Linked DNA regions of Aromatoleum petrolei. Each later gene encodes a partner of the first gene's protein in a complex. Links are inferred from orthologs where the notes say so. Each region holds a gene or a part of one and is shown on either strand. Other genes may lie near its edges. The genes, in order: nusB and rpsJ.

Evidence for each region.
Region 2: the proteins of nusB (region 1) and rpsJ are in contact, whole or in part, in a solved structure (PDB 3D3B), measured with the Escherichia coli proteins. The link is inferred for Aromatoleum petrolei from one-to-one orthologs.

Annotation. Positions count from the first base shown.
Region 1 is NZ_CP059560.1:3,111,793-3,127,777, reverse strand. Bases 5,368-8,284 are described here. They hold nusB (transcription antitermination factor NusB), read left to right. Parts: upstream 5,368-6,559; coding sequence 6,560-7,009; downstream 7,010-8,284. Other genes in these bases: ToN1_RS14215 (PAS domain S-box protein), read left to right, coding at 7,342-8,284; ribH (6,7-dimethyl-8-ribityllumazine synthase), read left to right, coding at 6,093-6,563; ribBA (bifunctional 3,4-dihydroxy-2-butanone-4-phosphate synthase/GTP cyclohydrolase II), read left to right, coding at 5,368-6,017. Outside these bases: ToN1_RS14260 (PAS domain-containing hybrid sensor histidine kinase/response regulator), read left to right, coding at 1-254; ToN1_RS14255 (Mut7-C RNAse domain-containing protein), read right to left, coding at 460-1,203; ToN1_RS14250 (DUF2946 family protein), read right to left, coding at 1,218-1,802; divalent-cation tolerance protein CutA, read left to right, coding at 1,929-2,285; protein-disulfide reductase DsbD, read left to right, coding at 2,376-4,217; ToN1_RS14235 (riboflavin synthase), read left to right, coding at 4,327-4,932; more of ribBA, read left to right, coding at 4,929-5,367; more of ToN1_RS14215, read left to right, coding at 8,285-10,695; ToN1_RS14210 (EAL domain-containing protein), read left to right, coding at 10,699-12,405; ToN1_RS14205 (alpha/beta fold hydrolase), read left to right, coding at 12,402-13,205; ToN1_RS14200 (MarR family winged helix-turn-helix transcriptional regulator), read right to left, coding at 13,259-13,879; ToN1_RS14195 (cytochrome P460 family protein), read left to right, coding at 14,037-14,510; ToN1_RS14190 (DEAD/DEAH box helicase), read right to left, coding at 14,612-15,985. UniProt on the Escherichia coli protein: Part of the processive rRNA transcription and antitermination complex (rrnTAC). The complex forms an RNA-chaperone ring around the RNA exit tunnel of RNA polymerase (RNAP).
Region 2 is NZ_CP059560.1:2,078,791-2,090,127, reverse strand. Bases 1-2,685 are described here. They hold rpsJ (30S ribosomal protein S10), read left to right. Parts: upstream 1-1,029; coding sequence 1,030-1,341; downstream 1,342-2,685. Other genes in these bases: rplD (50S ribosomal protein L4), read left to right, coding at 2,113-2,685; rplC (50S ribosomal protein L3), read left to right, coding at 1,457-2,101; tuf (elongation factor Tu), read left to right, coding at 1-967. Also shown: more of rplD, read left to right, coding at 2,686-2,733; rplW (50S ribosomal protein L23), read left to right, coding at 2,730-3,035; rplB (50S ribosomal protein L2), read left to right, coding at 3,041-3,868; rpsS (30S ribosomal protein S19), read left to right, coding at 3,879-4,154; rplV (50S ribosomal protein L22), read left to right, coding at 4,164-4,493; rpsC (30S ribosomal protein S3), read left to right, coding at 4,503-5,297; rplP (50S ribosomal protein L16), read left to right, coding at 5,297-5,710; rpmC (50S ribosomal protein L29), read left to right, coding at 5,713-5,907; rpsQ (30S ribosomal protein S17), read left to right, coding at 5,904-6,173; rplN (50S ribosomal protein L14), read left to right, coding at 6,322-6,690; rplX (50S ribosomal protein L24), read left to right, coding at 6,703-7,020; rplE (50S ribosomal protein L5), read left to right, coding at 7,030-7,569; rpsN (30S ribosomal protein S14), read left to right, coding at 7,577-7,882; rpsH (30S ribosomal protein S8), read left to right, coding at 7,895-8,290; rplF (50S ribosomal protein L6), read left to right, coding at 8,300-8,833; and more genes. UniProt on the Escherichia coli protein: Involved in the binding of tRNA to the ribosomes. Part of the processive rRNA transcription and antitermination complex (rrnTAC). The complex forms an RNA-chaperone ring around the RNA exit tunnel of RNA polymerase (RNAP).

The DNA.
Region 1 (15,985 bases):
TGCAGCAACACCTTGAGGAAGGCAAGCTCGAACAACTGGGACTGATGGCGCACACGCTCAAGGGGGTGGCCGCCAGCCTCGGCCTGAGACCGCTGCGGGCACATGCCGTGCGGCTGGAGAAAATGATCCGGGCCGGCGAGACGGACCGGTTGCACGATGCAGTACACCAGCTCGCGGACACCCTCGCCGCGTCCATGCAAGGCCTGTCCGGGCATCTTGGCGCCAGCGAGAACTGGCCAGCGCCTCAGCTCTGATTGGAAACCTGGAAGGCAGCGAGCCGTTTCATTGGCGTACTCGACCTTGCCGTCAGGGGATGCGACAGGATCTCCGCCTCCGGCCCCGACAGAAAATCTCCCTTACGCATGAGGGTATCGATGGGCAGCGGCAGGTCAGTCAAAAGCATGGGTCATAATGCCTCGACGAGCCGGAAACCGACAGACCCCGTCGCCGCGGTCCGGCTCACTCGCGCGGCAGCAGGCGCGCGAGCAAGGCCTGCATCTTCACCCAATGGGTTCCCTCCCAGAACACTCGCCGGCACACGTCGCAGGTGCTGAAGCGCGAGTGGCGCTCGCGCACCCCCTCGGGCAACAGGTGCGCGACGCTCGCCTTGTCGATTGCATGGAGCGGTGCGTTGCACGACAGACACAGCGTGAACGGCCGCGCGCTGCGGGCGAGATCCAGGCGCGCGAGGACCTCCGCGAACTGCAGCTCCGGCTTCAGCGCATGCACGTAGCAGCCGTGCGTGATCGTACGTCGCTTGAGCAGCTCGCGGTCGCGCGTGAGCACGATGCGTCCGTCGTGGGCCGCGATCGCCTCGATGTCCTCGTCGGCGAAGTTGTTGTCGTACAGCGTGTCGAAGCCCGTCATGCGCAGCAGGCGCGCGAGCCCGCCCATATGGGCGTCGGCGACGAAGCGCGTCGTGCGCAGCGGATGCTCGCGCACACGCAGCAGCGGCGTGATGTCGAAGGTTTCGAAACGCGGATAGACCGACACGCGGTCGCCCTCGCGCAGCAGGCGCTCGAATCCCACCGACTCGCCATTAACCAGCACCAACTCGACCTCGGTGTGCGGCACCCCCAGCGCCTCGATCATGTGCTTGACCGTCGCCGCCCGCGCACACGGCACCGTGACGTCGCGGTAACGGTTTGTCGGGGCGAGGAAATCGTTGAGTTCCTCGTAGAAGCGGAAACTCGCCGACACCATCGCCGCGCTCCCGCTCAGGGCGCAGGGCGCGCACGGAAACCGAAGCGCGCCGGCACCGCCGCACGTTCGACCGCCTGCAGCGGCAGGTTCCGCCACCTCACCTGGCACCTCACCTGGCAGGTCACCTGCCCCCCCTCGCCCGAACCGCCCGTCATCACCGCGAGCAGCGCCTCGTCGTCGGCCACCCTGCCGTCCGCCAAGCGGCATTCGGCAAGGAAGGCCGCGAGATCGCGGTCGTCGAGCAGGCCGGCGCCGAGGTCCGTGTCCAGCACCACGCTCCCCTCCTCATCGAGGCAGGCCGCCGCCACGGCGGCAACCTCGGTCCCGGCATGCGTCGTCAGGCTGCCGTCCGGATGCAGGCGCAGCACCCAGGGCGTGTAATCCAGCGACACGTACACCCGCTGCGGTCCGTTGCGCACGAGCCAGTTGCCCGACTCGTCGCAGCCGTAGTTGGCGTTGAGGAAGCCCGCCAGTCCCGCATGCTCGACCGCCTCGCCGCGCAGCCGCCAAGTGCCGCGGCGGTCTAGCGACAGCCAGTCGTAGCAGGCGGGAACGTCGGGCCAGCGGGCGGACGCGGCAACATCGGGGCAAGAGGTCATCGGGGGATGAAGTTGCGGAAAAGTCCCAGCATAGCGCGCCGCGCCCGCAGGCAGAACCCTGCGGCGCATGCGCGCAGCGCCCGAGTCTGGGACAATCCCGCGTTTGCCCATGCGGAGAAACGCGCGATGACCGAAGCACTCGTCGTCCTCACCAACTGCCCCGACGCGGCCTGCGCCGACGCCCTCGCCACGCTGCTGATCGAGCGTCGCCTGGCCGCGTGCGTGAACGTCCTCGCGCCCTGCCGCTCGGTGTATCGCTGGCAGGACAAGCTCGAGATCGCAGCGGAAGTCCCGCTTCTGATCAAGACCACACCCGTGCGCTACGCGGAACTCGAGGCGGCGATCCGCGAGAACCATCCCTACGAACTTCCGGAAATCGTCGCGGTCCCTGTCATGCGCGGCCTGCCGGGCTACCTCGACTGGGTCGCTGCGGAAACCGCCCCGCTACCGGACGACGAGAGCGCAGCCCCGACCGCTTCCTGAGCAGGCGCAAGTCGCAGGTCTTGATCCATATCGAAGACCTGCCGCCCCTGCCACCCTACAATCGCGCCACCGCGCAACGCCGACGAACCCATGCACCGCCTCCTGTCCCTGATTGCCCTGCTCGCGAGCCTCCTCGCGCTGTCCGTCCCCGCCCACGCCGCAGGCGCGGTCAGCGGCTCGCCGATGCGCCCCGAGGAGGCCTTCGTGCTCTCCGCGCAGGCGCTCGACCCGCAGACAGTCGAGGTCACCGTCAAGATCGCGGGCGACTACTACCTCTACGCCGACAAGTTCCGCTTCCGCGCCGATCCCGACACTGTCAGCTTCGGCACGCCACAGCGCCCGGCGGGCAAGGTCACGAAGGACGACTTCTTCGGCCAGGTCGAGACCTACCGCAAGGAAGTGAAGATCCTGCTGCCGGTCAATGCGCCCGAAGGCACGACGAAATTCCGCCTGCTCGGCAGCGTGCAGGGCTGCTGGGACGGCGGCATCTGCTACCCGCCCAACGAGCAGACCGCCGACATCGACCTCCTCGCCAAGCCGATGAAGACCGGCGGCAACTTCCTCGACGGCCTGCTCGGGCGCGACGACAAGCCCGTGCAGGCGGCCGCCGCGACCGGCGGCAGCGGCGTATCCGACGACGAGAGCGGACGCATCGCCGGCCTGCTGCGCGACGCCAGCGGCCCTCTGGTGCTGCTGAGCTTCTTCGGTTTCGGCCTGCTGCTCGCCTTCACCCCCTGCATGTTCCCGATGATCCCCATCCTGTCGGGCATCATCGTCGGCCACGGCCACGACATCTCGCGCGGACGTGCCTTCGTGCTGTCGCTCGTGTACGTGCTGGGCATGGCCATCACCTACGCCGCCGCCGGCGTCGCCGCAGGCCTCTCGGGCACCATGCTGGCCGCCGCACTGCAGAACGCCTGGGTGCTGGGCGCCTTCGCGCTGGTGTTCGTGCTGTTGTCGCTGTCGATGTTCGGCTTCTACGAGCTGCAGCTGCCGACGGCGCTGCAGAGCCGCCTGTCCTCCACCGCCAGTCACCAGCAGGGCGGCAGCCTCGGCGGCGTCGCGGTGATGGGGGTGCTGTCGGCGCTGATCGTCGGCCCCTGCGTCGCCGCCCCGCTCGCCGGCGCGCTGCTCTACATCGCGCAGACCGGCAACGCCGCACTCGGCGGCGCGGCCCTGTTCGCGATGGCGCTGGGCATGGGGGCGCCACTCCTCGCCGTCGGCGTCGCCGCCCGCTCGGTCCTGCCCAGGGCCGGCGCGTGGATGGAAGGCGTCAAGAAGGCCTTCGGCGTGATGCTGCTGGCCGTCGCGGTGTGGCTGCTCACCCCCGTCGTGCCGCCGCTGCTGCCCATGCTCGCGTGGGCGGCGTTGCTGGTGTTCTCGGGCATCTTCCTGCATGCGATCGACCCGCTGCCGCCGCACGCGAAAGGCTGGCAGCGCTTCTGGAAGGGTGTCGGCGTGGTGCTGCTGATCGGCGGTGCGGCAATGCTCATCGGCGCACTGGCCGGCTCGCGCGACCCGCTGCAGCCGCTCGCGGTGCTGCGCGCGCAGGCCGCCACCGCCAACGCGGCCGAGCTGCCGCGCTTCGAGAAGGTCGCCTCGATCGCCGAGCTCGATGCGCGGCTTGCGTCCACCGATCGTCCGGTGATGCTCGACTTCTATGCCGACTGGTGCGTGTCGTGCAAGGAGATGGAACGCTTCACCTTCACCGACCCGAATGTCGCCGCGCGCATGGGCCGCATGCTGCTGCTGAAGGCCGACGTCACCGCCAACAACGATGACGACAAGGCCTTGCTCAAGCGCTTCAACCTGTTCGGGCCGCCGGGCACGATCTTCTTCGACCCGGCGGGCAAGGAGCGCGACGGCCTGCGCGTCGTCGGCTTCATGAAGGCGGACGCCTTCAGCGAAGTGCTCGATCGCGCGCTGCGCTGAGGTCTGCAAGCCGGGGAACGGCGCCGAAGCGATCGCGGCGGGCTTCCGATCGCTTTTGGTTGCATTTCGCCTACAATTGGCGTTCCCTCAATCGCCCGCCTCCCAAAACATGTTCTCCGGAATCGTGGCCGCCTGCGGCCGAATCGAACGCATCGATCCCCTGCAGGACGGCGTCCGCCTGACGGTCAACGTGGCCGATCTCGATCTCTCCGACGTGCAGCTCGGTGACAGCATCGCCAACAGCGGCGTGTGCCTTACCGTCATCGCGATGGACGGCCCGCGCGTGCAGTTCGACGTCTCGCGCGAGACCCTCAACTGCACGGCCGGCCTCGACCAGGCCGGCAACGAAGTCAACCTCGAGAAGGCGCTACGCCTCGCCGACCGCCTCGGCGGCCACCTCGTCACCGGCCACGTCGACGGCGTCGGCGAAGTCGTCCGCTTCGTCCCGGTGGGCGAGAGTCACGACCTCGTGATCCGCGCCCCCGCCGCGCTTGCAGGCTACATTGCGCGCAAGGGCTCGATCACCGTGAACGGCGTGAGCCTCACCGTGAACCGCGTCGAGGGCACCGAATTTTCGATCAACCTGATCCCGCACACCGTCGCGGTCACCAATCTCAAGCACCTCGCGGCCGGCAGCCGCGTGAATCTCGAGATCGACTTGATCGCCCGTTACTGCGAACGCCTGCTCGCCTGGCGCGAGGAATCCGCACAATGACCGCACTGTCCCCCATCACCGAAATCGTCGAGGAAATCCGCGCCGGCCGCATGGTCGTGCTGGTCGACGAGGAAGACCGCGAGAACGAGGGCGACCTCGTCCTCGCCGCCGAGCACGTCACGCCCGAGGCGATCAACTTCATGGCCAAGTTCGGCCGCGGCCTGATCTGCCTGACGCTGACCGAGGCGCGCTGCCGCCAGCTCGACCTGCACCTGATGGTGCGCGACAACCGCTCGCCGCACGGCACCGCCTTCACGACCTCGATCGAGGCCGCCGAAGGCGTCACCACAGGCATCTCCGCGCACGACCGCTCGCGCACGGTGGAAGCCGCCGTCGCACGCAACGCCAAGCCCACCGACATCGTCCAGCCCGGCCACATCTTCCCGCTGATGGCGCAGAACGGCGGCGTGCTCATCCGCGCTGGCCACACCGAGGCCGGCTGCGACCTCGCCGCGCTCGCCGGGCTCGAACCGGCGGCGGTGATCTGCGAGATCCTCAAGGACGACGGCACGATGGCGCGCCTGCCCGACCTCGTCGAGTTCGCCAAGGAACACAGCCTCAAGATCGGCGCGATCCGCGACCTGATCCAGTATCGTTCGTCGAACGAGCACCTGATCAAGCGCGTCGCCGAGAAGGACGTCGACACCCCGCACGGCCGTTTCCGCCTGTTCGCATTCGAGGACAAGACCACCGGCGAAGTGCATTTCGCGATGACGAAGGGCGATATCCGCCCCGAGCGCGAGACCCTCGTGCGCGTGCATGAGCCGATCTCGGTCGTCGACTTCCTCGACTCCGAAAGCGCCCGCCACACCTTCCCGGTGAACCTCTCGCTCGCCCGCCTCGCGCAGGCCGAACAGGGCGTGATCGTGCTGCTGTACCGCCCGCAGTCGGGCAGCGAACTGCTCGCGAGCCTGACCGGCGACGGTTATCAGCCGCCGAAATGGGACGCCCGCCTGTTCGGCGTCGGCGCGCAGATCCTGCGCGACCTCAAGGTCGGCAAGATGCGGCTGCTCTCCAGCCCGCGCAAGATTCCGAGCATGGCCGGCTTCGGCCTGGAGATCACGGGCTTCGTCGATCCGGTCTGAGGTGGTACCCTCGACGTTTTACCGCGCCGGAAGTCCTGCGGATTTCCGGCTTTTCCGTTTCCGAAAGAACCGAACATGGCCCGTTACGACAACATCCCCGAATTCGAGCCCGATCTGAACGGCCACGGCCTGCGCATCGGCATCGTCATGAGCCGCTTCAACCAGGACGTGTGCGAAGGCCTGCTGTCGGCCTGCACCGCCGAGCTGCAGCGCCTCGGCGTCGCGCCCGACCTGATCCGCATCGCGACCGTCCCCGGAGCGCTGGAGATCCCGCTCACGCTGCAGGCGATGGCGCGCAGCGGCCGCTACGACGCGCTGGTCGCGCTCGGTGCAGTGATCCGCGGCGAGACTTACCACTTCGAGCTGGTGTCGAACGAGATGGGTGCGGGAATCAACCGCATCGGCCTCGACACCGGCATGCCGATCGCCAACGGCGTGCTCACCACCGAGGACGACGACCAGGCGCTCGCGCGGATGCAGGAAAAAGGCAGCGACTGCGCACGCACCGCGGTCGAGATGGCCCGCCTGCTGCGGATGCTCAAATGAGCGGCAAGGCAGCACGGCGCCGCGCGCGCGAATTTGCCCTGCAGGGCATCTACCAGTGGCTGCTGTCGGGCAACTCCGTCCCCGTGATCGAGGACCACGTCTCCCAGGTCACCGGCTTCGACAAGGCCGACCGCGAACTCTTCGTCAGCCTCTTGCGCGGCACGCTCGCCAACGTCGAGTCGCTGCAGGAGGAGTTCGTGCCCTTCATCCACCGTTCGGTCGACGAGCTTTCGCCCGTGGAGCGCGCGATCCTGCTGCTCGCCACGCAGGAATTGAAGAACGGCCTCGACACCCCCTACCGCGTCATCATCAACGAGGCGATCGAGCTCGCGAAGAGCTACGGCGGCACCGAAGGCCACCGCTTCGTGAACGGCGTGCTCGACAAGCTCGCGGCCAAGCTGCGCGCAGTCGAGGTGAGCGCCGCGAAGGACGCCGGCAAGTCTTGAGCCCCTCATCGCACCGCAAGTAACGAACAACGGGCCCGCGCGGCCCGTTTTTCATTGTGCGCCGCGACCCGCGAGGCGCGGCTTAACGCGTTGTCATTGCATCAAGCTCCGTAGCCCCCCGACGCCGATCGGACGGAATTTTTTCGCAGACACGCGGGCGCGTTCCGTTCACCATAGGCGCGACGGCAAATACCGCTCGCGTCGGGCCTGTCGAAGCCTTGGCGATGCCTTCCCGCACCCCCACGATCCACGGGCTCTTCTGATTGCCATTTTGATATCATTTGGGAGTATGCCAAAGACCTTGGCATGCCACCGGACGGAGGAAGGGGGCGATGAAGCTGCGGGCATACCTCGCACGCATGATCTGGGTAAGCGTCGCGCCGCTGCTCGTGTTCGCCGGGCTCATCGCCTACCACGACCTGCAGCAGATCGAACGCCAGCGCGCCACCGAGGCCGAAAGCTTCGCACGTCACTTCGCCGACTCCATCGACCGGACGATTCGCGCCCGCATCCGCGCCCTCGAGATGCTCGCCGCCGCCGACCGCTTCGGCCCCCCTGCCGACTGGTCGGCACTTTACAAGGACGCACGGGCATTCCAGGCCGCCTTCGGCCAGCACGTGATCCTCGCCGACAGTGCGGGCCGGATGATCTTCAACACGGCGCGCCCGTTGGGTGCGGAGTTGCCGCAGCTGAAGACGACCGGCAGCAATTACAACGCCTTCGCGTCGCTCGCGACCGGCAAACCCGCCGTGGGCGACCAGTTCCTCGGTCCGGTCCTCAAAGAGCGACTGCTGGCGGTGGCCGTTCCGGTGCTGCGCACGAGCCAGACGCCCTACGTGCTGATTGCGCTGATGCCGGCCGAACTCTTCCGGCAGCGGATCCGCGAACTTCCCCTGCCCCCGACCTGGAGCATCACGCTGCGCGACGGCACGAACGGGATCGTCGCGCACAGCAATTCCGGGGCCGCCACGGAACGCCAAGCCACCGAGCAGTTCTCGACCGCGTCGACCCTTTCGCAATGGTCGACGACCGTATCCATCCCGGGCGGCATCGCCGGGCTCTGGTCACTGCACGAAACTTTCATGTTGCTGGGCCTGCTCCTCGCCACGATGATCCTGCTCGCCTTCGCGGGCGGGCGCCTCGCGGCACGGCGCCTGACGCGCGCGATGCTGGCGCTGGTCTCGGACACCGCGCAGGCGCGGGCCGCGAGCGGGCCACTGCACCAGCGCATCGACGAGATCGCGAGCGTCCGCAGCCGCCTCGACGATCTGGCGAAGGCGCAGAGCGTCAGCCGCGAAGCGCTCCAGGCCAGCGAGGAACGCCTGCGCCTGTTCATCGAGCATGCACCCGCGGCCCTCGCCATGTTCGACCACGACATGCACTACCTCGCCGCGAGCCGGCGTTGGCGCGACGACTATGGCCTCGGCGGGGAGGACATCATCGGCCGCAGTCACTACGCGATCTTTCCGGAGATTCCGTCGCACTGGCGGGAGATCCATCGACGCGCCCTCGCCGGCGAAGTGCTGCGCAATGAGGAGGACCGCTTCGAACGCGCCGACCACAGCGTGCAGTGGGTGCGCTGGGAGGTCCGGCCATGGCGCACTGCGAAGGGTGCCGTCGGGGGCATCCTGGTCTTTTCCGAGAACATCACCGAGCGCCGGCAGGCCGAGGACGAGGTGCGCAAACTCTCGATGGCGATGGAGCAGAGCCCGTCCCTCATCATGATCACGGATCTGCAGGATCGTATCGAGTACGTGAACCAGGCCTTCGTCGACCAGACCGGGTACGCTCGCGACGAGGCGATCGGACGCACTCCCGCGCTGCTGAATTCGGACAAGACACCCCCTGCGACCCTTGAAGAGCAGAAACAGGCAGGCGCGCGCGGGCAGGTATGGCGCAGTGAACTCTTCAATCGACGCAAGGACGGCAGCCTGTTCGCGAGCAACGCCGTCGTCCGCCCCTTGCGGCAGCCGGATGGAACGGTCAGCCATTTCGTCTGGGTCCAGGAGGACATCACCGAAAGGAAACGGCTCAACCGGGAAGTGGAGCGCCACCGCCTCCATCTGCAGGAACTCGTCGCCAGCCGCACCGCCGAACTCGAGGAATCCCGCGCCGCGGCGGAACAGGCGAGCCTGTCGAAGTCGGCCTTCCTGGCGAACATGAGCCACGAGATTCGCACGCCGATGATCGCCATCCTCGGTTTCGCCCGAATGCTCAAGCGCAGCCCGCTGACCGACGAGCAACGCGAACGCCTCGACAAGCTCGGCGCCGCCGGCGAACACCTGCTCGTGCTCATCAACGACATCCTGGACCTGTCGAAGATCGAGTCGGGCAAGCTCGTGCTCGAGCACGTCGACTTCTCCCTCGACGGACTGCTCGACGGCGTGCGCTCGCTGCTCGGCGAGCAGGCCACGGCGAAGGGCCTGACGATCGAGCTCGACCGCGACCACGTCCCGATCTGGCTGCGCGGCGACCCGACGCGAGTGCGTCAGGCGATGCTCAACTACGCCAGCAATGCGGTGAAATTCACCGACACCGGCAAGATTTCGCTGCGAACGATCCTGCTCGAGGACGACGGATCGCACTTGCTCGTGCGCTTCGAAGTGCAGGACTCGGGCATCGGCATCCCCGCGGAACAGCAAGCGGAGCTGTTCCAGATGTTCCAGCAGGTGGACGCCTCAACGACACGCAAGTATGGCGGAACGGGGCTCGGCCTGGCGATCACCCGCCGCCTGGCGAACCTCATGGGCGGCGAGACCGGCATGGAAAGCGCCCCCGGCGAAGGCAGCCGCTTCTGGTTCACCGCCCGGCTCGAACGCGGCCAGCGCCCCAACGGCCCCGGCGGCCTCCCCGCCCCGACCGTCGCAGACCCCGTGCGACAGCTGCGCGAGCGCTTTGCCGACGCGCCGATCCTGCTCGTCGAGGACGATGTGGTGAACCAGGAAGTCGCGCTCGCTATGTTGGGCGACACGGGCCTCATGGTCGACATCGCGTCGAACGGGTCGGAGGCCGTCGAGCTGGCCGCGCAGCGTCCGTACCGGCTCATCCTGATGGACCTGCAGATGCCGGTCATGGACGGGCTTGCTGCGACCCGTGCCATTCGCGCTGCGGGCATCGGCGATTCGGTGGCCATCGTCGCGATGACCGCGAACGCTTTCGAAGAGGACCGCCGACGTTGCGAAGAAGCCGGCATGAACGATTTCGTCGCCAAGCCGGTGGCTCCCGAAGTGCTGTATGCCACGCTCCTGAAGTGGCTGACACGCGAGGCGAGCATTGGCGCCCCCCCGGCCGCAGCCCCGGCCGCAGGCCCGGCCGTCGCCGCGGACGTCGCCGCGCAACCGCCCGTCGACATCGACGCCGCGGTGAATCTGCTCGGCATGGAGCCGGATAAGTTTTACGCTTTAATAGGAAAATTCCTCGCCTCTGCGCGCACGGAACTGCCCAGGCTCGACGCAGCCATTGCGCAGGGCGACGGGAAGACACTGTCGTCCGTCAGCCACCGCCTGAAGTCTCCGGCGCGCACACTGGGCGCATCCGGCCTTGGCGATCTTTTCGAAACCCTTGAACGCAGCCACCCGGACATGGCCAAGGCGGCCACGACTCTGCAGCAGATCCGCACGGCGTTGAATCAGTTTGCCCGCCTGCTCGACGACCGAATGTCGCAGCGCGGGCGCTCGGAAGGCTAGCGAATGGACTCTGCCCGCTCAATCAAGAATTTCCGCGCCCTCGTGCTTGATGACGACGAGGTCATGCGCGAGGTCGCAGAGGATCTGCTGCACCGCCTCGGCATCGAGCAGGTGCTGACCGCAGAGGACGGCAACGCGGGCCTCAGCCTGCTGCAGTCGGCCGATCCCGAACCCAATCTGCTGCTGTGCGACCTGAACATGCCCGGCATGGACGGAATCGAGTTGCTCCGCACGATCGCCGCCCGCGGCTTCATGGGCGACGTCGTCGTGCTGTCGGGGGCGGGCGCCCCGGTGCTGAAGGCCGCCGAACGTCTCGCAATCGAGTACGGCCTCGGGTTCCTGGGCGTACTCGCGAAGCCTGTCTCCGAGCGACAGCTCGCGGAAGTCCTGCAACGCAGCCGGCGGCCGACGGCCGACCGCGCGCCGCACGACATCCTCGATCCGCTGACACCCGACGAGATCCGGTCCGGCCTCGACACGGGTCGGCTCGCGCTGGTGTTCCAACCCAAGGTATCGGCGAAGGATTATCGTGTCTCCGGATTCGAGTGCCTGGCACGCTGGCGACACCCCGCACGTGGTCTATTGTCTCCCGGTGCCTTCATCCCGGTGATCGAGCAGCACGGCCTGATCGATCGCTTCACGCACGAGGTGTTCCGCTTGGCGGTGGCGCATCAACGCGAATGGCGCGTCGCCGGCCACACGATCAGGCTGAACGTCAACGTCTCGATGGACAACCTTCTTCGCCTCGACCTGCCCGAGACCCTGGAAGGACTCGTCGATTCGGCCGGGGGCTCTCCCCGGGACATCATCCTCGAGCTCACCGAGACTCGCCTGCTGCAGAACCGGCGGGACGGCCTCGACGTGTTGTTGCGCATGTGCCTGAAGGGTTTCGGCGTGTCGATCGACGATTTCGGCACCGGCACCTCGACGATGGAGCGGCTGCAGCACCTGCCCATCACCGAACTGAAGATCGACCGCGCCTTCGTGCATGGCGCCGCGAAGGACCCGACTGCACGCGCGATCCTCGAATCGAGCGCCACGCTCGGCAGGACGCTGGGACTCGGCGTCGTTGCCGAGGGGGTAGAAACCGAGGAGGATCTCGCGACCGTGCGCGCGGCCGGCTGCGACGAAGTGCAGGGCTACCTGGTGGCGAAACCGATGGGCGCCGAGGAAGTGCTCTTGTGGATCGAGCGCTGGGAAGCGCGCCGTGGCGAGATGACGAGCACGCGCCACGCTCCGACCCTGCTCGTCGTCGATGGCGATGAGATCGCGCGCGCCCAGCTGAGTTCGGCGCTCGGCGATCACTACCGGGTCCGCACGGCCGCGAGCGGAGAAGAGGCGCTCGTGCAAGTTGCGCAGGAGCGCCCCGACCTTGTGCTCCTCGACGTCAGGTTTCCCGGCGGCATGGACGGCTACGAAACCTGCCGTCGGCTCACGTCGACAGTCGGCACTACGCCCGTCCCGGTCATCTTCCTGTCCACCTGCGGCGCGATCGAGGAACGCCTGAAAGGCTACGACGCCGGCGCCGACGACTACCTCGTGAAGCCGGTCGATCCGCGGGAACTCCGTGCCAAGCTGGTGCGCCTCCTGGAACGCACGACCGGCCGGAGCGGCATGCCGAGGACGCCGTCCGACCGTTTCCCCCCCACGACGACCGCTTCCGAGCCCTCCCCAACCGCAAGCCCTACCGCGCACCAGCAGAAACCATGAAACACTTCGACCCCCTGGTCCGAAACAACGTGCACATTTGCGGCAATGCCGATGCCGACCGGACGATCGTGTTCGTACACGGTTTCGGCACCGAGCAGTCGGTCTGGCGCGGCGTCGTGCCCCATTTTGCGCGCGACTGGCGTGTCGTGCTGCTGGACAACGTCGGCGCCGGGGCCTCGCTGCCGGAGGCCTTCGTCCAGTCACGCTACCTGGGCCTGCAAGGCTATGCCGACGATCTGCTCGAAGTGTGCGATGCACTCCAACTGAAGGACGCGGTCCTCGTCGGCCATTCCGTCGGCGCGATGGCCGCCGTCCTCGCGGCCAACCGGAAGCCGGAGGATTTCGCCAAGCTCGTGCTGATCTGCGCGTCGCCGCGCTACCTCAACACGGAGGACTACCACGGCGGCTTCACCGCGGACGACCTGAACCAGATCTACTCGGCGATCGAGGAGCAGTTCGACGAGTGGGCAGCCGCGTTCGCCCCCATGGCCATGGGAAACTCGGATCGCCCGCAGCTCGCACGCTATTTTTCCGATCAGATCCGCAGCATCCCGCCGGACCGCGTGCTGACCGTGCTGTGCTCGACCTTCCAGTCCGACCACCGGCAGGACGTATGCCGGATCGCCCAACCGACCCTGCTGCTGCAATCGCAGGATGACGTCGCCGTGCCAGCGGCGGTCGCTCACTACCTGCAGCAGCACATTCCCGACAGCCGGCTCGTGATGCTGAAGGCGGGCGGCCACCTTCCGCACTTTGCGGCACCCGATGAGGTCGCCGACGCCATTCGCGGCTTCATCTAGGGATCGTCCGGATCGCCGCGCACGCCTGGCGCGCCGGGCGGCGCCCGCCCGCCTCAGCGCGGGTCGGGTAGGCGGTGTTCGCGGCAGATCTGGCCGCTGTCGAATTCGCTGAGCACCTCGCCGGTGAGGCCGCAGCGGAACGCCGCCGCCCCCTCGATGCGAAAATGCGCGCAGCTGCGGCACACGCCGAAGGTCGCACCGCCGCGGGCGCCCTGCCACTGACGCAACAGATTCGTCAGCACCCGCGTCGCATCGGCCGTCTCGCCCGCATCGAGCGCGCCGAGCGCCGCCGTCCAGGCGCCGTCGGTCTCGATCTCGGCAATCAGCCGGCGCCCCGCATCGGTCAACGACAGGCGCGTGACACGCCGATCCCTGGCGTCCACGTCGCGCCGCACGAGCCCCTTGCGCTCCAGCAGCTGCACCGTCTGCGACACCGTTCCCTTGGTCTGTCCGAGATATTCGGCAAGCACCTGCAGCGTGTTGCTGTAACGGTTCGCCGCGCGCAGGAAACCCAGCACCTGGCCATGCACGGGGAGCAGACCACGCTCCACGGCACGCTGGCGCACCTCGCCCTGCAGCGCGCGCGCCAGGCAATGCAGCAGATCGAACAGTGCGGCCGAACCGGGGCCGGACTCGGGATCACCAGAAGGAGGGAGATGGGGGCCTGAGCGCATGGCTGGATAGTATCGTCACGAAACAATCGTTGACAAGCAGACCGCTGCCGGCCATATTGGTTTCGTATCGATACCTTTCAGCCATCCACGCAGGCGTCGCCGGCGCCGCGGCGCAAGACCCGCCTGCACGACCAACCACTTCCTGCCGGAGACCGAGATGAAAAGGACCCTGCTTGCCTGCCTCCTCCTCACCGCCGCCTGGGGCGCCGCCGCTGACAGCCATGTCGCCTTCCCGACCACGTACCGCGGGGATTTCCACGTCAAGTCGATGGTGATCCAGCAGGGCCACCCGCTCTTCGAAGCGGTCGGCGGCATGCATCACCTCTATGCCAACAAGAAGGCGCTGGCGGGCTACAAGGCGGGCGGTAAGTTCGCCGACGGCGCGGTGATCACCTTCGATCTCTTCGAAGCGGTCGCCCAGGACAATGCGATCGCGGAGGGGGCGCACAAGGCGGTGCTCGTGATGGCACGCGACAGCAGGAAATTCAAGGCGACCGACGGCTGGGGCTATCAGGTGTTCGACCCGAAGACGCGCAAGGCCTCGCTCGACGCCAAGGCCGCCGCCGAATGCCACGCTTGCCACTTGCAGCAGAAGGACAAGGGCTTCGTGTTCAGCGCCCTGCGCGACTGAGGCGGGAAGACGCAAGGCCCGGGCGCGCATTGCTGCGCGGCCCGGGCCTTGCCGGTCGTAGCCCCCCCCGCTCGCGCGGGGGTTGGCATCACTCAGTACGTTCAGTCACGGAAAGCCGGACGCGGACGGCGGGCGCCTTCCGGACGGTCGCCACCGAAACGGGCGCCGTCGCGCGAACCTTCGCGGCGCGGACCACGGTCATCGCGCGGGAAGGCGCTGCGGTCGCCGAAGCTGCGCGGTTCGCTGCGACCGAAGCCGGGACGCTCCTCGCGCGGGGCGCTGCTGCGCTCGTCACGGCCGAAGCCGCCACGGTTGCCGTCCCGCCCTTCCGACGACCAGCCCTTGCCGGTGCCCGGACGGGAATCGCGCGAATCGCGGCTCCACGACGAACCGCCGGACGGACGGCCGCTGCCGTAGCCCGGCTTGCTGCCACCCGGACGACGCGGCGAAGTCGGACGCGCCGTCGGCTCGAGGCCTTCGATGACGTGCACGTCCATGCGCTTGCCGGTGAAACGCTCGATGGCGCGGATGATGCCCATCTCGCGCGGGCCCGACATCGTGATCGCGATGCCGTCACGGCCGGCACGGCCGGTGCGGCCGATGCGGTGCACGTAGTCCTCGACCTGGCGCGGCGGGTCGAAGTTGATGACATGGCTGATGCCCGCGACGTCGATGCCGCGCGCCGCGACGTCGGTCGCGACGAGCACGCCGATACGGCCCTGGCGCAGCTTGTCCAGCGTGCGGTTGCGCGCGGTCTGGTGCATGTCGCCGTGCAGCGCAGCGGCGGCGAAGCCCTTTTCCTGCAGCGACAGCGACACTTCCTCGGCGCTCTTCTTGGTCGCGGTGAACACCACGGCCTGCTGCAGCCCGTCCGTTCCCAGCACGGATTCGAGCAGACGCGTCTTGTGCACCATGTTGTCGGCCATCATCAGGCGCTGCTCGATGTTGCCGCGGTTCTCGACCGTCGGGGCGATCTCGATGCGCTGCGGGTTGCGCTGCAGCTTGCTCGCGAGGTTGCCGACCACGCCGTCCAGCGTCGCGGAGAACAGCAGGGTCTGGCGGCTCGCCGGGGTCGCGGCGACGATGGTCTCGATGTCCTCGACGAAGCCCATGTCGAGCATGCGGTCCGCTTCGTCCAGCACCAGGGTCTCGACATCCGACAGCTTGATCTTGCGGCGCGTGAGGTGGTCAATGAGGCGGCCCGGAGTTGCGACGACGACGTCGACGGGGCGCGACAGCTGCTTGACCTGGGCGAAGAAGGGTGCGCCGCCGACCAGGCAGGCGGTGTTGAGCCAGCGCAGGTGGCGGCCGTAGGTCTTGACGGCCTTCTCGACCTGCAGCGCGAGTTCGCGCGTCGGGGTCAGCACGAGCACGCGCGGGCCGGCGCCGGGCGCGGGCTTGCGCTCGACCAGGCGGGACAGGCTGGGCAGGGTGAAGGCGGCCGTCTTGCCGCTGCCGGTGTGCGACGACACCAT
Region 2 (11,337 bases), 1.0 Mb from region 1 along the record:
TCACTACGCGCACGTTGACTGCCCGGGTCACGCCGACTACGTGAAGAACATGATTACCGGTGCTGCGCAGATGGACGGCGCGATTCTGGTCGTGTCGGCCGCTGACGGCCCGATGCCGCAGACGCGCGAGCACATCCTGCTTGCCCGTCAGGTCGGCGTTCCGTACATCATCGTGTTCATGAACAAGTGCGACATGGTCGACGACGAGGAGCTGCTTGAGCTCGTCGAGATGGAAGTTCGCGAACTGCTGTCGAAGTACGACTTCCCGGGTGACGACATCCCCATCGTCAAGGGCTCCGCGCTCAAGGCGATCGAAGGCGACAAGGGCGACCTGGGCGAAGGTGCCATCATGAAGCTGGCCGAAGCGCTGGACAGCTACATCCCGACCCCGGAGCGCGCGATCGACAAGCCCTTCCTGCTGCCGATCGAAGACGTGTTCTCGATCTCGGGTCGCGGCACCGTCGTGACCGGTCGTGTCGAGCGCGGCATCGTCAAGGTTGGTGAGGAAGTCGAAATCGTCGGTATCAAGCCCACGGTCAAGACCATCTGCACCGGCGTCGAAATGTTCCGCAAGCTGCTCGACCAGGGTCAGGCGGGCGACAACGTCGGCGTGCTGCTGCGTGGGACCAAGCGTGAAGACGTGGAGCGTGGTCAGGTCCTGTGCAAGCCGGGCTCGATCAAGCCGCACACCCACTTCACGGGCGAAGTGTATGTGCTGTCGAAGGAAGAGGGTGGTCGTCACACCCCGTTCTTTAACAACTACCGTCCGCAGTTCTACTTCCGTACGACCGACGTGACCGGTTCGATCGCGCTGCCGGAAGGCACCGAGATGGTCATGCCTGGCGACAACGTGTCCATCACGGTCAAGCTGCTGGCCCCGATCGCCATGGAAGAAGGTTTGCGCTTCGCGATCCGCGAAGGCGGCCGTACCGTTGGCGCCGGTGTCGTCGCCAAGATTATCGAGTAATCATCTCGCTCAACATCCTCGGGGCGAATGCCCCGGGGTTTTGCTCTTTTAAGGACTGCAACATGCAAAACCAGAAGATTCGTATCCGCCTCAAGGCTTTCGACTACCGTCTGATCGATCAGTCGGCGCTCGAGATCGTCGACACCGCGAAGCGTACCGGTGCCGTCGTTCGCGGTCCTGTGCCGCTGCCGACCCGGATCGAGCGCTTCGACCTTCTGCGTTCGCCGCACGTCAATAAGACTTCGCGCGACCAGTTCGAAATCCGCACGCACCAGCGCCTGATGGATATCATCGATCCGACCGACAAGACCGTCGATGCGCTGATGAAGCTGGACCTGCCGGCCGGTGTCGACGTCGAGATCAAGCTGCAGTAAGTCTTCCGCGCTTGCGGAGTGTCAAAAAAGGCCGGTATAATCCGGCCTTTGCGCCTTTTGGTGCAATTCATGTGATAGGGCCCGGTCAATCGTAACCGGGGATCAGGAGAAAAAAATGAGTCTAGGCCTTGTAGGACGCAAGGTTGGCATGACTCGCATTTTTGCCGAGGACGGCCGTAGCGTCCCGGTGACGGTGCTTGACGTTGCCAATAATCGCGTTACCCAAGTCAAGACGCCTGAAAGCGACGGCTATGCCGCGGTTCAGGTGGCTTTCGGCAAGCGCCGTGCGAGTCGCGTCAATAAGGCGCTCGCCGGGCATCTCGCCAAGGCTGGCGTCGAAGCCGGTCACACCTTCCGCGAATTCACCGTCGAGCCGGCGCAGCTGGCTGGCCTGAAGGCTGGCGACGTGATCAGCGTGGAGCTCTTTGCGGTCGGTCAGAAGGTCGATGTGACCGGTACCTCGATCGGCAAGGGTTTCTCGGGTGTTATCAAGCGTCACAACTTCTCGTCTAACCGTGCGTCGCACGGTAACTCGGTGTCGCACAACGCGCCGGGTTCGATTGGTATGGCGCAGGATCCGGGTCGCGTTTTCCCGGGCAAGCGCATGGCCGGCCAGTACGGCAATGTGACCCGCACGACGCAGAGTCTCGAGGTGGTTCGCGTTGATGTCGAGCGTCAGTTGCTCCTGGTCAAGGGAGCTGTGCCTGGTTCGAAGGGCGGCGACGTGATCGTCCGTCCGGCCGTCAAGGCCCGTGGCTGAGCGAGGACGTGATGGAACTTAAAGTATTGAACGATCAGGGTGTGCAGGCGGCGACGCTGCAGGCTTCTGATGCGCTCTTCGGGCGCGACTATAACGAGGCGCTGATTCACCAGGTTGTCGTTGCCTACATGGCTAACGCACGCTCGGGCAATCGTGCGCAGAAGGGGCGCTCCGAGATCCAGAAGTCGACCCGCAAGCCGTGGCGTCAGAAGGGTACGGGCCGTGCTCGTGCCGGTATGGCGTCGAGCCCGTTGTGGCGTGGTGGCGGTCGTATCTTCCCGAATTCCCCGGAAGAGAACTTCTCGCAGAAGCTGAATCGCAAGATGTATCGCGCTGGCGTTGCATCGATCCTGTCGCAGCTGGCGCGTGAAGACCGTCTGGCTGTGGTCGAGAATTTCAGCGTCGAGGCGCCGAAGACCAAGCTTCTGTCGCAGAAGCTGAAGGGCATGGGGCTGGATTCCGTGCTCGTGATCACGGATCAGTTCGACGAGAACCTGTTCCTGTCGTCGCGCAACCTGCACAAGGTGCTGGTGCTCGAGGTCAGCGAGACGGATCCGGTGGCCCTGGTTCACTACGATCGCGTGATCGTGACCAAGGGTGCGCTGGCCAAGATGGAGGAGGCCTGGCAATGAGCGGATTTAGCCAAGAGCGTCTGATGCAGGTGCTGCTCGCGCCCCAGATCTCCGAGAAGGCGACCTATGTCGCTGACAAGAATGAGCAGGTGGTTTTCAAGGTTGCGTCGTGCGCGACCAAGCCTGAAGTCAAGGCTGCTGTCGAGCTGCTCTTCAAGGTCGAGGTCAAGTCGGTCCAGATCGCGAACGTCAAGGGCAAGGTCAAGCGCTTCGGCAAGGCCATGGGTCGCCGCAAGGGCTGGAAGAAGGCATTCGTTTGCCTCAAGCCTGGCCAGGAAATCAACTTCGCGGCCGGGGAGTAATAGTCATGGCACTGGTAAAACTCAAGCCTACGTCTGCCGGCCGTCGCGCGATGGTCAAGGTGGTGAATGCCGACCTTTTCAAGGGTCGTCCGCTCGCCTCGCTGGTCGAGAAGCAGTCGAAGAACGCCGGCCGTAACAACAACGGCCACATCACCGTTCGGCACAAGGGTGGCGGTCATAAGCAGCACTACCGCCTGGTCGATTTTCGGCGCAACAAGGATGGTATCGCGGCGCGCGTCGAGCGCATCGAATACGATCCGAACCGTTCGGCGAACATCGCTCTGATCTGTTATGCCGACGGCGAGCGTGCGTACATCATCGCTCCGAAGGGGCTGGATGTCGGTGCTCAGGTGATGAGCGGCGCGGAAGCTCCGATCAAGCCGGGCAATGTCCTGCCGATCCGCAATATTCCCGTCGGTTCGACGATTCACTGCGTCGAGATGATGCCTGGCAAGGGTGCGCAGATCGCGCGCGCTGCCGGTACTTCGGTGCAGCTCCTGGCGCGTGAAGGCGCCTATGCCCAGATTCGTCTGCGCTCCGGCGAAGTGCGCCGCGTGCATGTCGAGTGCCGTGCCGCGATTGGTGTCGTGGGCAACGAAGAGCATGGTCTGCGCAAGATCGGCAAGGCCGGTGCAAACCGCTGGCGTGGTATTCGCCCGACCGTTCGCGGTGTGGCGATGAACCCGGTTGATCACCCGCATGGTGGCGGCGAAGGCCGCACCGGCGAGGGCGGCGTTCCGCGCAGCCCGTGGGGTCAGCCTGCGAAGGGTTATCGCACGCGCAGCAACAAGCGCACCGATACCATGATCGTGCAGCGTCGTCACAAGCGTTAAGGGGTAACAGATGGCACGTTCAATCAAAAAAGGCCCGTTTGTCGACGCGCACCTCCTCAAGAAGGTCGACGCCGTTCGGGCGAGCAACGATAAGCGTCCGATCAAGACGTGGTCGCGCCGTTCGACGGTGCTGCCGGATTTCGTCGGTCTCACGATCGCGGTGCATAACGGCCGCCAGCACGTTCCGGTGTTTGTCTCCGAGAACATGGTTGGCCACAAGCTGGGCGAGTTCGCGCTGACCCGTACGTTCAAGGGTCATGCCGCGAGCAAGAAGGCGAAGAGGTAAGGAGTCACCATGGAAACCAAAGCAATCCTCCGCGGTGTGCGCCTGTCGGCTCAGAAGGGCCGGCTGGTTGCGGACCAAGTGCGGGGCAAGCCGGTTGATCAGGCCCTGAACATTCTCGCCTTCTCGCCGAAGAAGGGCGCGCAGATCATCCGCAAGGTCGTCGAGTCGGCGATCGCGAACGCCGAACACAACGATGGCGCAGACATCGACACCCTCAAGGTGAAGACGATCTACGTCGAGGAAGGTACGTCGCTGAAGCGGTTTACGGCGCGGGCAAAGGGGCGTGGCAATCGCATCCTGAAACCGACGTGCCATGTCTACGTGACCGTCGGGGAGTAAGGGGTAAATATGGGTCAGAAAATTCATCCGACCGGATTCCGTCTGGCGGTCACCCGCGACTGGAGCTCGCGCTGGTTCGCTTCGAGCCGCGACTACTCCAAGATGCTGCATGAGGACATCAAGGTCCGCGACTTTCTGAAGAAGAAGCTCGCGCACGCATCGGTTGGACGCATCGTGATCGAGCGTCCGGCCAAGAACGCCCGCATCACGTTGTTCAGCGCGCGTCCCGGCGTTGTCATCGGCAAGAAGGGCGAAGACATCGAGCTGCTCAAGCGCGAACTGCAGAAGATCATGGGTGTGCCTGTGCACGTCAATATCGAGGAAGTTCGCAAGCCCGAAGTCGATGCGAAGCTGATTGCCGATTCGATCGCCCAGCAGCTCGAGAAGCGTATCATGTTCCGTCGTGCGATGAAGCGTGCGATGCAGAACGCCATGCGCCTCGGTGCCCAGGGCATCAAGATCATGAGCGCGGGCCGTCTGAACGGGGCCGAAATCGCCCGTACGGAATGGTATCGTGAGGGTCGTGTGCCGCTGCACACGCTGCGCGCCGACATCGACTACGGCGTCTCCGAAGCGAGTACCACGTACGGCATAATCGGCATCAAGGTCTGGGTCTACAAGGGCGAGATGCTGGGTCGCAACGAGCGTCCGGCGGTCGTCGAGAATGAAAACGAGGCTCGCCGTGGCCGTCGCGGTGCGCCGCGCGGCGCCGAAGGTGGCGAGGGCCGTCCCGGTCGCCGTCCCGCCCGTCGCGGTGGCGCTGAGGGTCAGGCCAAGCAGCCGCAAGAAAGCAGGGGTGAATGATGCTTCAGCCGACGAGAAGGAAATACCGTAAGGAGCAGAAGGGCCGCAACACTGGCGTGGCGACGCGCGGTGCGAAGGTCAGCTTCGGCGAATTCGGTCTCAAGGCAATCGGCCGCGGTCGGCTGACTGCCCGACAGATCGAATCGGCACGACGTGCGATGACGCGCCACATCAAGCGGGGCGGTCGCATCTGGATCCGGATCTTCCCGGACAAGCCGATCTCGAAGAAACCTGCCGAAGTCCGCATGGGTAACGGCAAGGGCAACCCGGAATACTGGGTCGCCGAGATTCAGCCCGGCAAGGTGCTGTACGAGATGGATGGTGTCGATGAGGCGTTGGCGCGCGAAGCGTTCCGCCTTGCAGCTGCGAAGCTGCCGCTCGAGACCGTGTTTGTTCACCGTCAACTGGGGTGATCATGAAAGCGAGCGAACTCCGCGCAAAGAGCGTCGGTGAACTGAATCAGGAAGTGCTTGAGCTGCTGAAGGCGCAGTTCTCGCTGCGCATGCAGCTTGCAACTCAGCAACTCGGCAACACGAGCCAACTCGGGAAGGTGCGCCGCGACATCGCGCGTGTGCGCACCGTTCTGCGTGAAAAGGCAGGGCAGAAATGAGCGAACAAATCGAAAAGGTGCGTCGCGCCCTCGTCGGCCGTGTCGTCAGCGACAAGATGCAGAACACGGTCACCGTGTTGGTCGAGCGTCGCGTCAAGCACGAGCTGTATGGGAAGGTGATTACGCGTTCGGCCAAGTACCATGCGCACGTTGAGGGCGGCCTTGCCGCCGCCGGCGACCTGGTTGAAATCGAGGAATGCCGTCCGATTTCGAAGACCAAGTCCTGGCGTGTTGCGAAAGTGCTCGAAAAAGCGCGCGTAATCTAAGCAGAGTACGGGCTACTGCTGTGGACAGCTTGGCAGGCAACTGCCAAGCTGTTATAATTTTCTTTCTTTGCTTTTCGCTCTTCGGGGCTCCCTACCCGTACGGGTTCCAAGACTGACCGCTGTAGCGGGGCAAGTTGGAGATAAATTCATGATTCAAATGCAGTCCATTCTGGACGTCGCCGACAATACCGGCGCGCGTTCGGTGATGTGCATCAAGGTTCTTGGTGGTTCCAAGCGTCGCTATGCCGGCATCGGCGACATCATCAAGGTAACCGTCAAGGATGCTGCGCCGAGGGGTCGCGTCAAGAAGGGTGACATCTACAGTGCCGTTGTGGTGCGTACCGCGAAGGGTGTGCGTCGTCCTGACGGCTCCCTGGTGAAGTTCGATGGCAATGCGGCCGTCCTGCTGAATAACAAGCTCGAGCCGATCGGCACGCGTATCTTCGGGCCGGTGACGCGCGAGCTGCGTACCGAGCGGTTCATGAAGATCGTCTCGCTGGCGCCTGAAGTGCTCTAAGGAGTTGTCGAGATGAACAAGATCCGCAAAGGTGATGAGGTTGTTGTCCTGACGGGCAAGGATCGCGGTCGTCGCGGTGTCGTGCTGCGTCGGGTCGGCGACGAACATCTGGTGGTTGAAGGTGTGAATCGCGCGAAGAAGCACGTGCGTCCGAATCCGCTCAAGGGTGAAGTGGGTGGCATCGTCGAAAAGGAGATGCCGCTGCACGTTTCGAACGTTGCGCTGTTCAATCCTGCGACCCAGAAGGGTGATCGCGTGGGTATTCGTGTGCTTGAGGATGGTCGCAAGGTGCGCTTCTTCAAGTCGAATGGCGAACTGGTGAACGCGTAAGGAGTGGTGATGGCGCGCTTGCAGCAGTACTACAAGGAAACGATTGCTCCCGACCTGCTGAAGCAGTTCGGGTACAAGTCCGCGATGGAAGTGCCTCGCATTACGAAGATCACCCTGAATATGGGTGTCGGCGAGGCGGTGGGCGACAAAAAAATTCTCGAGCATGCCGTTGGTGACATGCAGAAGATCGCCGGTCAGAAGCCGGTGGTGACCAAGGCTCGCAAGTCGATCGCGGGTTTCAAGATCCGTGACGGTTATCCGATCGGCTGCATGGTGACCTTGCGCGGCGAGAAGATGTTCGAATTCCTGGATCGTCTCGTGACGATCGCCATGCCGCGTATCCGCGATTTCCGCGGGATCGCCGGCAAGGGTTTCGACGGTCGCGGCAACTACAACCTGGGCGTCAAAGAGCAGATCATTTTCCCCGAAATCGAGTACGACAAGATCGATGCTCTGCGGGGGATGAACATCAGCATCACGACGACGGCCAAGACCGATCAGGAAGCTCGGGCTCTGCTCGCTGCGTTCAAGTTCCCGTTCAAGAATTGAGGGTGTTATGGCAAAACTGGCTCTGATCAATAGAGAAGAGAAGCGCCGCAAGACGGTCGAGAAATTCGCCGCCAAGCGTGCCGCGCTGATCGCTCAGATCAACGATTTCAAGTTGCCTGAAGAAGAGCGCATGGCTGCTCGTCTGAAGCTGCAGCAGCTTCCGCGCAACGCAAGCCCCGTTCGCGAGCGCAACCGTTGTGCGCTGACGGGTCGTCCGCGCGGCGTGTTCCGCAAGTTTGGGCTGTGCCGCAACAAGCTGCGTGACCTGGCGTTCCGTGGCGAAGTTCCCGGCATGACCAAGGCGAGCTGGTAAGGAGATTATCGAATGAGTATGTCCGATCCGATCGCCGATATGCTGACCCGCATCCGCAATGGTCAGCAGGCTCAGAAGCAGAGCGTGTCGATGCCCAGCTCCAAGCTGAAGGTGGCGATCGCCAAGGTTCTGCAGGATGAAGGTTACATCGACGGCTATGCGGTTCGCGATGCCGAAGGCAAGGCTCAGCTGGATGTCGTGCTGAAGTACTACGCCGGGCGTCCCGTCATCGAGCGCATCGAGCGTGTCAGCCGCCCCGGTCTGCGTGTTTACAAGGGTAGCGACGATCTGCCGCGCGTTTTGAACGGTCTCGGTGTTGCAATCGTGTCGACGCCGCGTGGCGTCATGACCGACCGTGCGGCACGTGCCGGGCGCGTGGGCGGCGAAGTCATCTGTTACGTCGCTTAAGGGGGTCTCATGTCTCGTGTAGCTAAGAATCCGGTGACGATCCCCCAGGGCGTGGACGTGACCGTTGCGGCCGGTGAGGTTTCCGTCAAGGGGCCGCTCGGTACCGTCAAGCAGTACATCGGCAATTCCGTGTCGGTCCAGCGTGAAGGTGATGCGCTGGTGTTTGCCGCCGTTGGTGGCGCCGCGAACGGTCGCGCGATGTCGGGTACCGTGCGCGCGCTCGTCAATAACATGGTCACCGGTGTGACGAAGGGTTTCGAGCGCAAGCTTAACCTCGTCGGCGTCGGTTACCGTGCGCAGGCGCAAGGCGACAAGCTCAATCTGACGCTCGGTTTCTCCCATCCGGTCGTGCATCAGATGCCGGCGGGTGTGAAGGTCGAGACGCCGACACAGACGGAAATCGTCATCAAGGGCATCGACAAGCAGCAGGTCGGTCAGGTCGCTGCCGAAGTGCGTGCATACCGCGCTCCCGAGCCTTACAAGGGCAAGGGCGTCCGCTACGCGGACGAGGTGGTCGTGCTCAAGGAAACCAAGAAGAAGTAAGGGCGGTTCGATATGAACAAGAAAGTGGTTCGTCTGCGTCGCGCTCGTAAAACCCGAGCCAAAATCGCGGAACTGAAGGCGGTTCGTCTGACTGTGTTCCGTTCCAATTCCCACATCTACGCCCAGATCATCGACGGTTCCGGCGCGCGCGTGCTCGCTGCTGCCTCCACGGTCGAGGCGGACGTGCGTTCGCAACTGTCGCATGGCGGTAACAAGGCTGCTGCCGTGATCGTCGGCAAGCTGATCGCCGAGCGTGCGAAGGCCGCGGGTATCGAGTCCGTCGCGTTCGATCGCGCCGGCTTCCAGTATCACGGTCGCGTCCAGGCGCTGGCCGAGGCCGCCCGCGAAGGCGGTCTCAAGTTCTAAGCGAGGAATCGTATGGCTAAGCAACAAAGCAAGCGTCCGCAGGCTTCCGAGGAGCGTGACGACGGCCTGCGCGAGAAGATGGTCGCCATCAACCGCGTGACCAAGGTCGTGAAGGGCGGTCGTATCCTCGGTTTCGCGGCGCTGACGGTGGTTGGCGACGGCGATGGCGGTATCGGCATGGGCAAGGGCAAGTCGCGTGAAGTGCCCGTGGCCGTGCAGAAGGCCATGGACGAGGCTCGCCGCAAGATGGTCAAGGTCTCGCTCAAGAACGGCACGCTGCAGCATTCGGTGATCGGCAAGCACGGCGCTTCGTCGGTCCTCATGCAGCCTGCGCCGAGCGGTACCGGCATTATCGCCGGTGGACCGATGCGCGCGGTGTTCGAAGTCATGGGTGTGACGGACGTGACCTGCAAGTGCATCGGTTCGTCGAATCCGTACAACGTCGTCCGTGCAACGCTGAACGGTCTCCTGGCGATCAATACGCCGGCTGAGATCGCCGCCAAGCGTGGCAAGAGCGTCGAAGAAATTCTGGGGTAAGCCATGGCCGAGAAAACGATCAAGGTTACGCTGGTCAAGAGCGTGATCGGTACCAAGCAGTCGCACCGTGCGACGGTGCGCGGACTCGGTTTGCGTCGCCTGAACCATACCGTCGAACTTCAGGACACGCCTGAAGTGCGCGGCATGGTGAACAAGGTGTCGTACCTGGTGAAGTGTGAGGGTTGAGATGCGTCTGAATACGATTAAACCCGCGACTGGTTCGAAGTTCGCAGGCAAGCGCGTCGGACGCGGCATCGGCAGCGGCCTCGGCAAGACCTGCGGTCGCGGTCACAAGGGCCAGAAATCCCGTGCCGGCGGCTTCCACAAGGTCGGTTTCGAGGGTGGTCAGATGCCGCTTCAGCGCCGTCTGCCGAAGCGTGGCTTCGTCTCGCTGACGGGGTCGCGCAACGCCGAGGTGCGCCTGTCCGAGTTGGACAAGCTGCCCGTCGAAGATATCGACCTGCTCGTGCTGAAACAGGCTGGCGTCGTGGCTGCCGATGCGCTGTCCGCAAAGGTTGTCCTGTCGGGCAGCATTGGTCGCAAGGTGACGCTGCGCGGCGTCGGTGCCACGAAGGGCGCCCTCGCGGCAATCCAAGCGGCCGGCGGTTCGGTCGTTACCGAGTAAGAAGGTAACCAGCTGTGGCCAATCCCGCTGCCACCTTGGGAACGCCCGGTCGTTTCGGCGATCTGAAGCGCCGACTGTTGTTCCTGGTCGGTGCGCTGATCGTCTATCGGATCGGCGCACACATCCCGGTGCCCGGAATCGACCCGAGTCGGCTGGCTGAGTTGTTCCAGTCGCAGTCGGGGGGGATTCTCGGCGTCTTCAACCTTTTCTCGGGCGGTGCGCTGTCGCGTTTCACCATCTTCGCGCTGGGGATCATGCCGTACATCTCGGCATCGATCATCATGCAGTTGATGACCGTCGCGGTGCCCTCGCTTGAAGCCCTGAAGAAGGAAGGCGAGGCGGGTCGGCGCAAGATCACGCAGTACACGCGAGCCGGCACCCTGGTTCTTGCTCTGGCGCAGTCGCTCGGGATCGCAATCGCTCTCGAAGGGCAGGCCGGGCTGGTGCTGGATCCGGGCTTCACCTTCCGGTTCGTGACGGTGGCGACGCTCGTGACGGGTACGATGTTCCTGATGTGGCTCGGTGAGCAGATCACGGAGCGCGGGCTTGGCAACGGTATCTCGCTTATCATCTTCGCGGGTATCGCCGCTGGGCTGCCGAGTTCGATCGCCGGTTTGTTCGAGCTGGTGCGTACAGGTGCCATGCATCCCTTCACTGCGCTGCTGATCTGCGTCCTGGTGGTGCTGGTGACTGCGTTCGTGGTGTTCGTCGAGCGGGGTCAGCGGAAGATTCTGGTCAATTACGCCAAGCGCCAGGTCGGCAACAAGATCTACGGCGGGCAGAGCTCGCATCTGCCGCTGAAGCTCAACATGGCAGGCGTGATCCCGCCGATCTTTGCGTCGAGCATCATCCTCTTCCCGGCTACGCTGGGCCAGTGGTTCGGCTCGTCGGAGAGCATGGTGTGGCTGCGCGACCTGTCGGCCAAGCTGGCGCCGGGGCAGCCGGTCTACGTGATGTTGTACGCGGTGGCGATCGT